2 linked regions of the Prochlorococcus marinus XMU1408 genome follow. The protein of the gene in region 1 interacts with the protein of each later gene in a pairwise test. Links are inferred from orthologs where the notes say so. Each region holds a gene or a part of one and is shown on either strand. Other genes may lie near its edges.

The links.
Region 2: the proteins of gyrA (region 1) and gyrB interact in binary tests that used the Escherichia coli proteins (3 or more experiments, as listed by UniProt). The link is inferred for Prochlorococcus marinus XMU1408 from one-to-one orthologs.

The regions. Positions count from the first base shown.
Region 1 is NZ_QJUE01000004.1:76,209-84,660, forward strand. What follows is about bases 5,285-8,452. They hold gyrA (DNA gyrase subunit A), read right to left. Parts: upstream 8,104-8,452; coding sequence 5,485-8,103; downstream 5,285-5,484. Other genes in these bases: crtL (lycopene beta cyclase), read right to left, coding at 5,285-5,488; DNJ73_RS06255 (GuaB3 family IMP dehydrogenase-related protein), read left to right, coding at 8,358-8,452. Also shown: DNJ73_RS06225 (hypothetical protein), read right to left, coding at 1-314; DNJ73_RS06230 (hypothetical protein), read right to left, coding at 370-609; DNJ73_RS06235 (2-isopropylmalate synthase), read right to left, coding at 739-2,358; DNJ73_RS06240 (glycoside hydrolase family 57 protein), read left to right, coding at 2,682-4,247; more of crtL, read right to left, coding at 4,244-5,284. UniProt on the Escherichia coli protein: A type II topoisomerase that negatively supercoils closed circular double-stranded (ds) DNA in an ATP-dependent manner to maintain chromosomes in an underwound state.
Region 2 is NZ_QJUE01000006.1:99,942-108,209, forward strand. The notes cover bases 5,019-8,002. They hold gyrB (DNA topoisomerase (ATP-hydrolyzing) subunit B), read right to left. Parts: upstream 7,503-8,002; coding sequence 5,535-7,502; downstream 5,019-5,534. Other genes in these bases: DNJ73_RS09055 (fluoride efflux transporter FluC), read right to left, coding at 5,019-5,174; DNJ73_RS09060 (SH3 domain-containing protein), read right to left, coding at 5,206-5,535; miaA (tRNA (adenosine(37)-N6)-dimethylallyltransferase MiaA), read left to right, coding at 7,675-8,002. Outside these bases: DNJ73_RS09025 (A/G-specific adenine glycosylase), read right to left, coding at 1-362; DNJ73_RS09030 (alpha/beta fold hydrolase), read left to right, coding at 534-1,433; DNJ73_RS09035 (RpoD/SigA family RNA polymerase sigma factor), read right to left, coding at 1,418-2,425; mgtE (magnesium transporter), read right to left, coding at 2,526-3,935; DNJ73_RS09045 (glutathione peroxidase), read left to right, coding at 4,000-4,476; DNJ73_RS09050 (fluoride efflux transporter FluC), read right to left, coding at 4,473-4,817; more of DNJ73_RS09055, read right to left, coding at 4,818-5,018; more of miaA, read left to right, coding at 8,003-8,268. UniProt on the Escherichia coli protein: DNA gyrase negatively supercoils closed circular double-stranded DNA in an ATP-dependent manner to maintain chromosomes in an underwound state.

The sequences.
Region 1 (8,452 bases):
GATAAGCCGCTAATACCAAAATAATCTTTTACTCTTATTAATCTGATTATTCCATATGGCAGAGTACCTGAAAGAGTCATTGACAAAGCTACTATTGATAAAATCACTCCCCATCCTCTTTGAGCGAATAAACCTGCTGATGCAACTATCCCAGTTATTGCAGCTGGCCAAGCAAGACTAATAGCAAGGGTTATATTAGCAACTTGAAGAGGAGGACCTGATCCAACAACATAAGCAATAAAAGGAATTGCGATTGTATTTGAAATCAAACCAAACCATGTAAGCGTCCAGTATCCGCGCATTCCTGAACTCATTTATAAAAAAATATTGTCTTAAATAAAATCATAAGAGTAAGACTAATAATTTATTTTAAATAAGAGCAGTTTGCAAACAATTAGATGGATAACAAACTGTTCTCCATGTGCCGTTCCCTGCAAGCACTTGAACACCAATACCTCGATCTTTAATTGTGCATCTCAACCCTTGGCCATCGCACCATGAATTTGCGGCTCGAAGTGCAGCATCAATACTTTCATAAGGAGCGTCTAGGACATGATGAGGTGCACCATCAAGCCCAGTAAGTCGATAGATGGTTCTTCTTAAAGCCATTTATGTGCGCCTTTCAAATCGTCACAACATATATTAAACATTCTTTTAAACCTTAAGGCGATTTTTCTCAAAAAATTTACTGAAAACAAATCATCTATTCGAAGGAACTGTAAAAAATAAATTTTTTTATCAAACTCCTTTTCTTTCTATTTGCGCCAAGTCATGTTGTGGATGAATAGATTTTCTTCCCTTAGCAGCGACCAATCTATTAAGAGCATTAATGTAAGCTTGTGCAGCTGCAACTACAACATCAGTATCAGCGGAATGACCTGAAAAAAGATTTCCATCCCTTCTAATTCGAATAGTTACTTCTCCTAAAGCATCTATCCCTTCCGTAACTGACTTTACAGAGAATTCAATCAACTCATTTGGTTCTTCAGTAAGAGAGTCTAAAGCTCTTACTACTGCATCAACAGGCCCTGTACCAGTAGATACAGAAGTTTTTTCCTCTCCTTCTTCGCCAATTACAGTTACTGTAGCCGTGGGTTTTAAAGATGTACCACAACTTACTTGAACCAATTTCAGTTGAAATAGAGCTTCTGGGAGTTGAACTTGTTCACTAACAATTGCCTCTAAATCTCTATCTGTTATTTCTCTTTTTCTATCAGCTAAATCCTTAAATCTAGCGAAAGCATCATTAAGATCTTCTCTATTCAAATCATATCCAAGGTCCTCTAGCCTAGCCCGAACTGCACTTCTACCGCTCAATTTACCTAAAGAAATTTTGTTGTCAGTCAAACCAACTGTTTTTGCATCGATAATTTCATAAGTAAGCCTATTTTTTAATACCCCATCTTGATGGATTCCAGATTCATGAGCAAAAGCATTTGCCCCAACAATTGCTTTATTTGGCTGAACGACCATACCAGTTAAATTTGAAACCAATCGAGAAGACTTTGTTATCTCTTCCGTTCTAACTGCTGTTAAAGGTGTTGGGCATTCAGCTTCTCGTCCAAAGAAAGGATTAAAGTATGACCTTCTAACATGAAGAGCCATAATCAATTCTTCTAATGCAGCATTACCGGCTCTTTCCCCAATTCCGTTAATAGTGCATTCAAGTTGCCTAGCACCATTCTTTACAGCTTCAAGGAAATTTGCGACGGCAAGTCCTAAGTCGTTATGCCCATGCACTGAAATAACCGCTTCATTAATATTCGGAACATTTATATTGATACTTGATATCAGATCTCCAAATTCAGAAGGGGTGGTATAACCAACTGTATCTGGAATATTTATAGTATTAGCCCCTGAAGAGATAGCTAATTCGATTACTTCATACAAAAAGTCCAAATCACTTCTAGCTGCATCTTCGCAAGAGAATTCGACATCATCTACAAAACTTTTTGCATAGCTAACCATGTCTGGGACAATTTCAAGAACTTCTTTTCTAGATTTTCTTAATTTATGTTCAAGGTGAATATCACTTGTTGCAATGAAGGTATGGATCCTTTTTTTAGGGGCTGGAGCAATTGCATCCGCACAAGCCTTGATATCAGATTTAGAGGCCCTAGAAAGTCCACAAATAATTGGACCTTCCTCACCACCAACTTGCTCAGCAATTTTCTGAACTGCGGCAAAATCACCTGCACTGGCGAAAGGGAATCCTGCCTCAATCACATCTACGCCTAATCTTGCTAATTGTTGAGCTATGGCTAACTTTTCTTCTAAATTTAAGCTAGCACCAGGGGATTGTTCTCCATCCCTTAATGTGGTGTCGAAAATCAAAACTCGGCCCGGGTCTTTGGCCATAGAATAAATATATAAAAATAATTAGACCTTTTAAGATCTGAATTAATTAATTAAATTATAGTATAAATAATTCTATTTACTAGAAAAAATATTAAGTTTCTAACTATTTTGTTTGAATTTTATATATTCTACATTTTAACTATTAGAAATATAAGATTTAATATCTATTCCAAAATTTAAAACTTAAATAATAAATATATAAATTAATTATTTTTTAGTATCTATTTTTACTAGATTTATATGATAACTTAAGATTCATCTATTCTTATGCGGTTAAAGAGTATAAGTATCTAAGAATCAAATCCAACAATCTGGAAATTTCAATGGCTAAAGGCAATCTCGCCATAGTCCTGCATGCCCATCTACCTTTCGTGAGATCAGAAGAACCTGGCTCACTTGAGGAGGATTGGTTCTTTCAAGCTCTTGTAGAATGCTATCTTCCTCTTTTAAGAACATTAGAAGAAGCCTACAATTCAAAAGAACAATTTCCAAAAATCACAATAGGTCTCTCGCCTACTTTACTTTCCTTATTGGAAGATGAAGTTTTAAAAAATCGTTTCAAAGAATGGGTAAATATAAGGTTAGAAGTACTCGAATCATTAAACACAGATAATAAAAAAGCCGCTCTTCATCTAAAAAATCACTTTAAAGACCAATTAGCGAGCTGGAATAGCTGTCAGGGAGATTTAATTGGGAGATTTGAAAAATTACAGATCTCAGAAGTTATTGACATTCTTACTTGTGCAGCCACTCACGGATATCTTCCTCTTTTAAGAGAAAACCCTGAGGCTGTGCGGGGACAATTGAAAACTGCCGTGAGGGAGCATAAGCGACTTTTCAAAAATCCGCCATTGGGTATTTGGTTGCCTGAATGTGCCTATTACGAGGGTTTAGATGAATTAATGGCTGAAGCAGGCCTTAGATATGCTGTTCTTGATGGACATGGATTGTTGAATGCATATCCAAGGCCAAGATATGGTTTATATGCCCCTATTTGCACTAGTAAAGGTGTAGCTTTTTTTGGTAGAGATAGTGAATCAACGCTTCCAGTCTGGTCTGCTAGAGATGGATATCCAGGAAATCCAAACTACAGAGAATTCCATAGAGATTTAGGGTGGGATTTATCAATCGAAAACCTAAAAAAAATAGGAATTAATGAGAAAAGACCTCTAGGCATTAAATTATTTAAAATTTCATCTAAAAACACATCTTTAGAAAAGAAACAACAATATGACCCAATAGCAGCTCAAGCAATGGTTGAGAAAGATGCCGAGAATTATTTAAAGGATCGAAAAAGACAACTTATTAAACTAGAAAAATCCATGATCATAGAACCATTATTAATAGCTCCCTTTGATGCAGAACTTTTTGGTCATTGGTGGTTTGAAGGGCCGCAGTTTCTCTCGCAATTATTTATTAAATCAAAAAAAGAAGGTATTAATTTAATTACGCTAAAAGAATCTCTTCAAATAAACAATCAACTCCAATTATGCAATCCTTCTCCATCAAGCTGGGGGCAAGGTGGCTTTCATAATTATTGGTTGAATGATTCTAATGCTTGGATTGTTCATGAGTGGAGTAAAGCGGGAAGAGAGATGGTTAATATTTGTTCAAAAGGTATACAAAAAGAATCAAATATCAAAATCATTAAGCAAGCTGCAAGAGAACTTTTATTATGTCAATCCTCAGATTGGAGTTTCATTCTAAAAGCTGGTACTACGACTGGTCTCGCCCGAGAAAGAATAAATTTACATATTAAAAGATTTTGGATGTTAATTAATGCAATTAAAAATAATAAAATTATTGAGCCTAATTTTCTCAAAACCGTAGAAAGAGAAGATTGTATATTCCCATTAATTTCTCCAATTGATTGGAAAAAGAAAATCTAAATTTTATCTTTCTTTTTTATTATTAAGCCAAGCATTCCTAATCTGACTTTTAATGGAGCAATAGAAAATAGTCTGAGCATAACAATAAAAAGTCTTGGCAAAGGAAGTGTATTAGTTAGATATCCATACCAATCTTTTCTTGGTAATTTAAAAAAAGTATCAAAAAAAGATCTTAAAAGGGATTCATTAAAACTCATTAGTCTTTGAAGCCCAAACTGATAAAGACGATGTCTTTGAACTAATTCAGGAGTCCAGAGCGTCTGCCATCCTCTTCTGGCTATCAGAGAAGTAGGCATATGAGGATCTTTTTTTATAACTCTTGCAATCTCTTTTGCTAATGAAGGTGCTCGTCTTAAAAGGGATCCGACAAGATATCCCGAGGCAGGGTGAACCATACTAGCTGAACCACCAAAAGCCAAAAGAGGTTGATCTCTATAAGGCAATGGCAAATTCATAGGAAAGAGGCAATGTTCTTCATGGATTATTTCCTCAATTTGAATTCCTTTGCTCGAAAGTCGAGAATTTAATCTTGCTTTTAATAATTCAAATGAAACTGGAGGTGCACAAGCCAAGGATGTCTCTTCAACAAAATAACTTCCATCTCCCAAGTCCATGGCATAAAGAAAAGAAGGTGGCTCTTTTAATTGTTTTGGATTTAAATGGTCGGGTCTGAAATCCATTAAAACAAAACGATTCTTTTCAACTGGGGCAGAACTAAATTTTCCAACAACTCCATATGCCGCCTGCTTCGCAATTTCATTATGCTCAGGCCGTCTAATAAAAGGAGATTTATGACCACTCGCGTCAATTACTAGCCTGGCGAAATATTTTTTTCCAGACGAGCATATAACAACTGTTTCTTTTTCGCTAAAAGTTATATTCTCCACCGTTTCAACCTGCCACGAAAGTCCATTGCATCTTTCAAGAAGAGCTTCCTGAAAATTATTTAAATTTAAAAGTCCATAATCTAAATAATGATTTGTGCAAGTATTCCCCTGATTACTTAATCCATCTCCAAAAAAACTCACAGTATCATTCCATCTGTATTTTAATAATTCCTCCATATTTAAAGACTCAAGTTCAGAGGCCCAGATACCATATGTGTTAGGCCAAGGCTCTAAAGGAGACTTAGAAGCAATTGCCTGAACATCCAATCCTTGTCGAACCAACTCTGAAGTAATACATAGAGCAGCAGGTCCTGCCCCCATAACTAAAACATCAGCACAATTAAATGATTTCAATTTTTTGAAATTGAATCAGTATTTATTGATTGATTAATTGAGGATGATTCTTTTTCCTCATCATCGATAATTTGTTCAGGAGGGACTAAAACAACCTCCGATAATTTGTCTCCATCGTCTAACTTCTGAATTCTTACCCCTGTTGCCGCTCTTGATTGTTGTGATATTTTATCCGCGCTAGTTCTAACAATTACTCCTTTTTCGCTAACTAATAATAATTCAGCTCCTTTACCTAAAACTCTTAAACCCACAAGTTCATCACCAACTTTTCTGAATTTTATTGCTCTTAATCCCATGCCTGCTCTCTTTTGCAAGCGAAATTGTGTAACGGGCACTCTTTTACCTAGTCCACTTGCTGATGCAACAAGTACCCAAGGGCCTTCTAATACTGACGAATCATCCTCAGGTGACTGTTCTTCACTTTTATCAACATGATCAGCCAACTCAGTAGATAAAACATCCATACTTACAAGAGAATCGCCGTCCTTCAAATTCATTGATCTAACCCCTCTTGCTGTCCTACCTAAAGATCGTAATTCTGAATCATTTAATCTAAAATGGATCGTCATTCCATTTTTGGAACCAATCAAAACACTATCGTCTGATTCGGCTAAACGTACCCAGGTTAAAGCATCTCCATCCTCTAGACCTATTGCAATTAATCCGTTTGCTCTGATTTTGCTAAAAGCGGAAAGAGGTGTTCTTTTAATAAAACCACCCCTTGTAAGCATTAATAAATAGTTTTCATCATCAAAAGAACTCACAGAGAGCAATGAAGTAATTGCCTCTTCTCTTGGAATTGGAAGTAATTGAACAATAGGAGTCCCTTTAGCAGTCCTACTACATTGAGGGACTCTATAAGCGGGAATAGCGTATGCAACACCTCTATCGCTAAAGAGAAGAAGGCTGTCATGATCATTGCAACTAATAAATTTTTTCACCTCTTCCTCTCCTTGGCTTCGGGTTCCTGCTTTACCCCTTGTTCCTCGACTTGTTGCTTCAAATTCATTAACAGGCATCCTTTTTAAATATCCAGTCTCAGTTAGCAAAACCACTGATCTTTCATTCGCAATCAAATCGATATCCTCAAGGCCTCCTCCTAGATCAAGAATTTTGGTTCTTCTTGGAGAATTATATTTTTCTTTTAGTTCATTTAATTCTAGTTTTGTTATTTCAAAGACTCTCTCTTTTCTATTTAAAATATCTTTTAAATCTATTATTCTCTTCACTAAGTCCTCATGTTCAAGTCTTATTTTATCGGCCTCCAAAGCGGTAAGTCGTCTTAACTGCATCTGCAAAATGGCATCAGACTGAATATCAGTTAGGCCATGAAGTTCTTGTAATTTCTTTTTAGCAGTTGCAGAATCAGATGCTGACCTAATAAGATTAATTATTTCATCTAATTGATCTAAAGCCAATAGCAATCCTAATAATATATGATCTCTATTTTCTGCCTTCTTCAATAGGTATTTTGTTCTTTTTTCAATAGTTTCTACTCTAAAATCTAAAAACACCTGCAACATCTTTCTAAGTGACAATATAACCGGCTCACCATTAACTAATGAAAGCATGTTTGCACTAAAATTTGTCTGCAAAGGAGTGAGCTTAAATAAGTTATTTAGTACAACTTGAGGATATGAATCTCTTCTTAATTCAACAACAATTCTCATTCCATCTCTATCACTTTCATCTCTTATATCTGCAATGCCTTCAAGTTTCTTATCGTTGACCATATCAGCTATTCGTTCTATTAATGCTGCTTTATTTGTTTGATATGGAAGTTCAGTAATTATCACAGCATCTCTATCTGGCCTGCCTGGATTTTCAACAGTTTCTATTTCAGCAACTCCTCGCATTGTTATTGAACCTCTACCCGAAAGATATGTTTCCTTAATTCCGCTTCGACCAAGTATCTGACCACCCGTAGGAAAGTCAGGACCTTTAATTATATTCATAAGCTCTTTTTCTTCTAAGTCAGGATTGGAAATTAAAGCCATCAATCCATCAATCAATTCAACCAAGTTGTGAGGAGGTATGTTAGTTGCCATACCTACGGCTATTCCAGAAGAACCATTTAATAACAGTTGAGGAATTCTTGCCGGCAATACAGTCGGTTCCTGCTGAGATCCATCAAAGTTATCTGCAAAATCAACTGTTTCTGATTCAATATCTTCAAGCAAGCTATCAGTCGTTAAAGATTGCAATCTGGATTCGGTATATCTCATAGCCGCAGGTGGATCGTTATCAACAGATCCAAAATTCCCATGCCCATCAATAAGAGGCATTTGCATTGAAAAGTCCTGAGCCATCCTGACTAACGCGTCATAGACAGCAGTATCACCATGCGGATGATACTTTCCTAAAACCTCTCCAACGACACGCGCGCATTTCCTGTATGGCCTATCACTAGTTAGACCTAGTTCATACATAGCGTAGAGAATTCTTCGATGAACTGGCTTAAGTCCATCTCTTGAATCAGGTAAAGCCCTGCCAACAATCACACTCATCGCGTATTCCAAGTAGGAACGCGACATTTCGTTTCTTAAATCAGTCTGGATGATCCGTTCAACGGATTCCCCGGGACCAGTGCTATTAGGTCCCAATGGATCAGCCATGTATAAGTGTTTTACCAATTATATGAACATCTGAGCATTAAGAAACCTTTTAAAGAAAATAACCATATATCTGAAAGTAAATCACCTCTAATCAAATCACCAATAACAAAATCATGAAATAAATTTTCTGGCGAGCTTGCCTAAAACATCTACTCAAACAGAAAAAATAAGCAAAATCTTGATTATCTATTCCCAACATTTGCTCAATTTGGCACTTCAGTTGGTAGTTTGACGAGAACTTATATAATTTAGGTGTGAATTTTCAACTAGGACGCACCAAAACTGTTCGAAGAGCATACGGAATCGATGAAATCGCATTGGTCCCAGGTACCAGAACAGTTGATCCCGA
Region 2 (8,268 bases), on another replicon or contig:
TAAACTCTATTTTTCCCAATATATTCAAGTAAAATTTTTGAAGATTGATGTATTCGTTTTGCACGAGAGTAATAGCCTAGACCCTGCCATATCAAAAGGACATTCTGTAAATCAGCCTCTGCAAGATGACTCAAATAAGGGAAAGTCTCCATCCATTTTTCCCAGTAAGGAATGACCACCTTCAACTGAGTTTGCTGAAGCATTACCTCTGCAATCCAAATTTCATACGGCGGTAGCCTTTCGCCCTGATTTGGAATGGAACCATCTTTCTTTAATTTCCAAGGTATCCAATGTCTTCCATTTTCACTAAACCATAAAAGAAGTATCTTTTGGATATCTTGAGAAAAATCAATTATATCCATCAAAATTAATCAATATTTTTAGAAAAAATTTATTAAATAATATCATGATTTTTATCTATACAAATTAAAACTTTTTAAAGAACTATTTAATATAATAATATAAATAAAAATAATTTACTTTACCAAAGATATGCCTTTAAATAAAAATAATTTATGTTCTTCTATAAAATTATGAAGCAATTCTGGAATTGGGAGAATTATCAAATTGCATGGCAAGTTGAGGAGGAAAAAAATAATACCGACATAGCAATCGTTTTAATTCATGGTTTTGGAGCATGCAAAGATCATTGGAGATTCAATCAAAAAAATTTGAGCTCCATAGCACCATGCTATGCATTAGATTTAATAGGATTTGGAGACAGCAGTCAACCAGATTCACAGCTATTGTATGAGAAAAAAACGTCTAAAAATTTTAATTACTGTTTCGATAATTGGAGTCAACAAGTTTTTGATTTCTGTAACGAAATAGTTAAAAGACCTGTCTTATTAATAGGAAATTCGATTGGCGGAGTTATTGCATTAAATACATCAAAAAAATTATCGAAAAAATGCTTAGGGATAATATTAATTGATTGCGCTCAGAGAACAATGGATGATAAAAGATTAGTCGAGCAATCCTTATTAATGCGCTTTCTAAGACCAGTCATAAAAACATTAGTAAGACAAAGATTTTTAAGCTCAAACCTTTTCAAAAATGCAGCTAATCCAAATTTTATTAGTAAAATTTTAGAAGTAGCTTATCCAAGTGGTGGAAATATTGATGAAGAATTGATAGATATACTTTTTAAACCAACTCAAAGGTTAGGAGCACCAGAAGCTTTTCGAGGGTTTATTAATTTATTTGATGATTATCTCGCCCCAGATTTACTGAAAGATTTAAGCAAACCCGTTCATTTAATATGGGGAGAAAAAGATCCATGGGAGCCTGTACTAGAGGCAAAAAAATGGTTTGATTCTTTTGAATGCGTAAAAAGTTTAAAAATAATTCCAAACGCTGGTCATTGTCCTCACGATGAAATGCCTGAAAAAGTTAATCCGATTATAAAAAAAATTATTCAAGATGCCATATAGGCCACGACTGATTCACCTGCTTTTCTAAGACCTCTCAATCCATCCCTTTCTAAATTTCTTACTCTATCTCTGCTAATACCAAGAACTCTACCAATACCTGTAAGGCTCATTGGATCATCACCATCCATGCCATAACGCATTCTCAAAACACGATTTTGCAGTTCAGGTAATTGCTCAAGCAAAGTCTCCAAATCGCCTTTCATACAATCACTCTCTATTTGCTCAGAGGGCATATCAATTTCATTAGAAAGTAAATCTAACAGAATAGTATCTTCACCATCACCAATTTTTGTTTCCAAGCTAACTGGCTGTCCAGCTCTACTCATTAAATCTTTAACATCTTCTTCAGGCATATCAACATAATCAGACAACTCTTTTATAGTTGGAGTTCTGGAAAGTTCTTGACTAAGTTCTCTCTGACCTTTTTTTAATTTATTTAGCATTTCTGTGATGTGGATAGGAAGTCTTATGGATCTACTTTTTTCGGCAATAGCGCGAGTAATTCCCTGGCGAATCCACCAGTATGCATAAGTTGAGAATTTATATCCGCGAGTTGGATCAAATTTTTCAACTCCTCGAACTAAACCAATAGTTCCTTCTTGTATTAGATCTAATAATTCCATATTCCTTTTTGTATATTTCTTAGCAACACTTACAACCAATCGAAGGTTTGCAGCAACCATTCGTTCTTTTGCTCTCCTTCCGCTTTTCAACTTTTTTCTCAATTGATTTACTGATATTCCAGCTTTTTCAGCAAATAAATCAATATCCGGCTTTTCTCCAAGATCACTTTGAAGTTGAGATTCAATAGACTCTAGAATCATTAAATCTTGCACCTGTCTACCTAGAGTTATCTCTTGCTCATGAGACAACAAAGGTACTCTTCCAATATCTCTCAAATAGGAACGAACTAAGTCAATATCCGATAGTGACCTAGCAGTATTTACAGCAGATGAATTACTGATCTGAGGAACCTCTACTGCCGTTGTCATAAGTTTGTTGAGTTTTGTAAAGCTTACTACTAAGAATTGTAAAGATCAATTAAGTAGAGCTCGGCTTTCCTCACTTTGAGTAAAAACACTCATTCGGCTTCTACGCCAGACTTCCGAGGAGCCAAGAAGCTGTTTTCAAATAAATCAATACTCCTGCAACATCAGTAGCTGTAGTTATAAAAGGAGCTGACATTAACGCAGGGTCTAATCCCATGCGATCAAAAAGCAATGGTAATGAGGCTCCAGCAGTTGCAGCCAAGGTTGTAATAGACATCAAACTTATACCCACAGCTGTTGCAACCAAAGGTCCCTCACCTTGCCACCAAGCAAAAGGTACAACAAATACAGCCATCAAAATACCTAGCAAACATCCTGCTAATGCTTCACGCGCAATTGCTCTGAATAGGCCAAGTCGTTGTATTCGTTGAGTACTCAAACCTCGAATAACAACCGTTGAGCTTTGTGCCCCGACATTACCCCCTGCACCAATAAGTAATGGGATAAAAGCAGCCAACAAAACTACTTGTTTTAGAACCTCATCATTCCTTGCGATCACTTGAGTTGTTAATCCATTAGCCAAAACCAAAACAGCAAGCCATACAATGCGACGTCTAGCTACGACAAATAAATTACTTTGAAAATAATCATCCTCGTCTCCTGCTTGAACTGCACCAGCTGCATAAATATCCCTTGTAGCCTCTTGCTCAATAACATCTATAACATCATCCACAGTAACAATACCCACTAGTCTTTTTTCAAGGTCGACTACTGGTAGAGCTAAAAAATCATATCTTTGAATTGCTCTTGCAACCTCTTCTTGATCAGTATCTGTTCGGACATTTACAACCTCTCTTGTCATAACCTCTCCAATTAGAGATTCAGGATCAGCCACCACTAAGTCCCTCAAAGACAAAATTCCGGTTAGATGCCTTTCTTTATCAGTTACATAAAGGCTATAAATAGTTTCGGAAAACTTGGCTCTTTGTCGGACTAATTTCAATGCTTGAGAGACGCTAAGAAATTCTTTAAGATCTATAAATTCCGTGGTCATCAATCTGCCAGCTGTTTCAGATTCATACCCCAACAGTTGAGCAGTTACGCGTCTTTCTTCAGGACTTAGTTCTGAAAGCAAACGCCTAACTACTTTTGCAGGCAACTCATCAAAAAGACGGACACGATCATCAGGAGACATCTCCTCCACCAAGTCGAGTACTTCATTTGATCTAAGGCGATCTAAAAGATTTTGTTGAACTAATGGATCTAAATATTCATAAACCTCAATCGCTTCATTTTTATTTAGCAGCCTAAACGCTAAAGCTTGCAAAATCATAGGCAAAGTACCAATAGCTTGAGCTATATCGACTGGCTGAACAGGGGTGAGCAGTGATTTAACACCGTCATAATTCCCTGCAGAAAGCATTGCTTCTAATTGCTGAGCAACTGCCTCAGCAACTAAACTGCCATTTGCTAAAGATTGAGTATCACTAGATGCCCCTAATTTTTCTTCCATTTTCGGAGCAGCAAGCCTTTATTATTTTATGACTAACATCCATTTTTGTTACCCCCCCATATCCATGTCCGTAAATATCAGCAAAGTTGAAGTCTTCACTTTCGAAAATCAAAAAATAACTCTTGATCATTTCAAAGGAAAGGTCTTATTGATTGTCAATGTAGCCAGCAAGTGCGGATTTACTAAGCAATACAAAGCTCTTCAAAATCTTCAAGACACTTATGAATCACAAGGCTTCCGTGTTTTAGGCTTTCCTTGCAATGACTTTGGGAACCAAGAACCAGGCGAATTAGAAGAAATAAAAGAATTCTGTTCAGTATCTTTTGGAGCAAGTTTTCAACTTTTCCAAAAAATTCATGCAAAAGGTAATACAACAGAACCATTTTCAACACTGAATAAAGTCAGTCCTGCTGGTGACGTTGAGTGGAACTTTGAGAAATTTCTAATTGATAGAAAAGGAGACGCTGTAGCAAGATTTAAAAGTTCAATAGAGCCAGAAAGTATTGAAATTAAACAAGAAATAGAAAGGTTACTCAACTAATTTATTATTTTCTTGGCAAGAAAATGTCCTATTGCAACACTAAATAGTCCAAATATCACAATTAATATTGAATTAAAAAAAAATAGTTTATAAAAACCTTGATTTATTAATTGAACTAATTTTAAAGACCATCCACTAAAAGTAGTTAAAGATCCACAAAATCCAAATCCAAAAATTAATTTATATCTCTTTGCAATAGGTAATGAATTAATAAACCCTAATAGGAAACATCCAATTATATTTACTATAAGAATATTATCTATTTGCCATCGTATTATTGCAGAAGGCACAGCACCAATCGAAATCAAAAAGAAACTATTTTTTTTTAAAAGTTCAATCATTTATTGTTTCCCTAATAATAATCCAAATACCAAACCAGCCATTCCCATGGTCAGGGAAATAATAAATATATTGAATGATCTATTAAATTTGGATTGTGTAAAAAGCTCAAAGAGATCATAAATGAACGTAGAAAAAGTGCTTAAGCTTCCAATAAAACCGATTGAAAAAAATAAGCCAAATTGATAATAATCCGTTGCAAAGCTAATATCTGGTAAAATCGAGAAAAACAACCCAAGCAAAAACGAAGAAAAAATATTAATTAATAAAATTATTAAATCTTTTTTTAATTGTATTTTTTCAAGTTTTCTATAAATTAAAAACCTCAAATTAGCTCCTAAAATAGCACCAATTGACACTAATATTATGTCTAGTAAATTTTCAATTAATCTAAATATTAACCCATCCTCTCTTATAAAATAATTGACAAAAATTTTGAGTTATTACACTAACTAATAACCATTTACCATTTTCTTTGCCATCCCAAACTTTCAGAATATTTACAGGGGTTCCAGGTTTGACACTTGTTAAAATAGATGAATTATAAGAGGCTGAAGAAAGTAAGTTAAATTCTCTTAAAGAAATTAATGGCGATCCCAAGTTGTTTTCACTTTGCTGAATGATTGATTTTTGAGCACCTCCAGCAGGCAATGTAGTTGGAACTACCAAAGAAATCCCTAAAAGCCAGGTCCAAACAATAAAAGTACTAATTAAATTCATTAAATATCTAAAGTTGCAAGATCAAGATCAACACTATGAGTTTCAATAAACTCTCTTCTAGGAGCAACTTTATCACCCATTAAAATTGTAAATATTCGATCAGCTTCAAGAGCATCCTCTATTTCAACTCTTTTCATCATTCGAGTATTAGGATCCATAGTAGTTTCCCATAATTGTTTTGGCATCATTTCTCCTAACCCTTTAAATCTTTGAATTGTATAGTTAGCTTTTTCTCCAAAACTTGCAAGAGTTTTTTGTAAATCTGATTCGTTATAGCAATATTTATGATTCTTTCCTCTTTCAACTTTATAGAGAGGAGGACAAGCAATATAAATATACCCACCTTCTACAAGAGCCTTTTGATATCTATAAAAGAAAGTCAAAAGTAAAGTTCTAATATGAGCACCATCAACGTCAGCATCAGTCATTATCACTACTCTGTGATATCTAAGATTCTTAACTTCAAAATCTTCTCCTTTGATACCTAAACCAAGTGCTGTTATTAAAGATTGAATCTCAGTATTTTTATAAATCTTCGCATCATCAGTTTTTTCAATATTTAAAATTTTTCCTCTTAAAGGTAAAATTGCTTGGAACTTTCTATCTCTTCCTTGCTTCGCTGAGCCACCAGCAGAATCTCCCTCAACTATATAAATTTCTGATTCTGAAGGATCTCTTGAACTGCAATCAGCCAATTTACCTGGCAATGTAGAACTTTCTAAAACACTTTTTCTGCGAACAAGCTCTCTGGCTCTTCTTGCAGCCTCAGCAGCGTTAAAAGCTTGAATAGCTTTCTCTAAAATTAAGTCAATCACACCTGGGTTGAATTCTAAATATTGACTTAGAGACTCTCCTACCAAACTATCAACAATTCCCCTTACTTCAGTATTGCCTAATTTAGTTTTTGTTTGCCCTTCAAATTCAGGATCAGGAACTTTCACAGATAAAACTGCTGTTAAGCCTTCTCGAATATTTTCACCGGCCAAGTTTGAATCCCCCTCTTTTCTTTTACCTCTTTTCTTTGCAAATGAGTTTAATGTTCTAGTCAATACTGTTTTTAATCCCTCAATATGAGTCCCACCATCTATGGTGCGAATATTATTAGCAAATCCAAGAATGCTATCTGAATAAGCATCAACGCACCATTGCATTGCAGCTTCTACTTGTACTCCATCTTTTTCTGAATTAACGTAAATGATCTCTGGATGTAATGAGTCTTTTTCTTTAGTCATATAATCTACGTATTCTTTGATGCCCCCTTCATAAAAATAAACCTCTTCATATGGACTTTGTTGAGAATCTTTTGACTTATTTCTTTCATCACGAAAAACAATACGAACTCCTCCATTTAAATAAGCAAGTTCTCTAAGTCTTGACGATAATATTCCGTATTCAAAAGTTATACCATCAGTAAAAATTTGATTATCAGGTTTAAAACAAACGGTAGTACCTGTTAAATTTTGGTCAGCTTTAGAAAGATCCTCAGATTTTAAGTTTCCAATAGATGCTCCTCGTTCGAATCTCTGGAAATGAACTTTTTTTTGTCGACGAACCGTAACTTCTACCCACTCACTCAAAGCATTAACTACTGAAATTCCTACTCCATGCAATCCTCCTGAAACCTTATAACCACCACTTCCGAATTTTCCACCAGCATGCAAAACAGTTAAAACTGTCTCTAGCGCACTTTTACCAGTGCGAGGATGAATATCTGTTGGAATTCCTCGACCATTATCCGTAATAGATGCCGAGCCATCTTCGCAAAGTAAGATGGTAATTTGATCGCAGTGGCCAGCAAGAGCCTCATCTACAGCATTATCAACAACTTCATATACAAGATGATGCAGCCCTTTAGACCCTGTTGAGCCTATATACATCCCAGGGCGCTTCCTAACAGGTTCCAAGCCTTCCAGGACTTGGATCTGCTCAGCACCATATGCCGCTTGAACTTTTGAATCTTTACTCATTCGGATTAATGCAAACAGGCAAGGTTGTATTTGATGCGAGTATTAGTCGAAACCGTTCCTGAAATTTCAATTTAACATTGGTATAAAAGAAAGTCTTAGGAAAATTTCAAAACCAAATCAAAAAAATTAATTGTCATGCAATTACTGCTAATAAACCTTCTGAAAGCGAATTATGCAACCCAATAAGCCTCTTGTAATAGCTCTTATGGGTCCAACTGCAAGTGGAAAAACGGAACTTGGAATTGAGATCGCTGACAAAATCAATACTGAAATTCACAATGTTGATTCTCGACAGGTATATATCGATATGAATATTGGTACTGCAAAACCAACTCTAGAACAACAAAAACAAGTTCATCATTTTTTGATTGATTTGTGCTTACCTTCAAAACCAATCAATATCCATGATTTTCAACTGATCGCAAGTACTTCAATTAAGAAAGAATTAAAAAAACGAAAAATAATATTACTTGTTGGGGGAAGTGGACTGTACCTTCAAGCTTTGGTTAGAGGACTTACGCCCCCACCCGTATCACCTCAAAAATTCTTAAGAGATCAACTTATCAAAATGGAAAAGAACGAAAGACATAATTTATTAAAAACTTGCGATCCTAATGCTGCAAAAAAAATACATCCAGCAGACTCGACTAGAACAATACGTGCTTTAGAGGTTTTTTATGCAACAGGAAAGATGTTTTCTCAACAAAAAAACTTTACGGCTCCTCCTTGGAGCGTTTTGGAACTTGGATTGAACCCAGGCAATTTA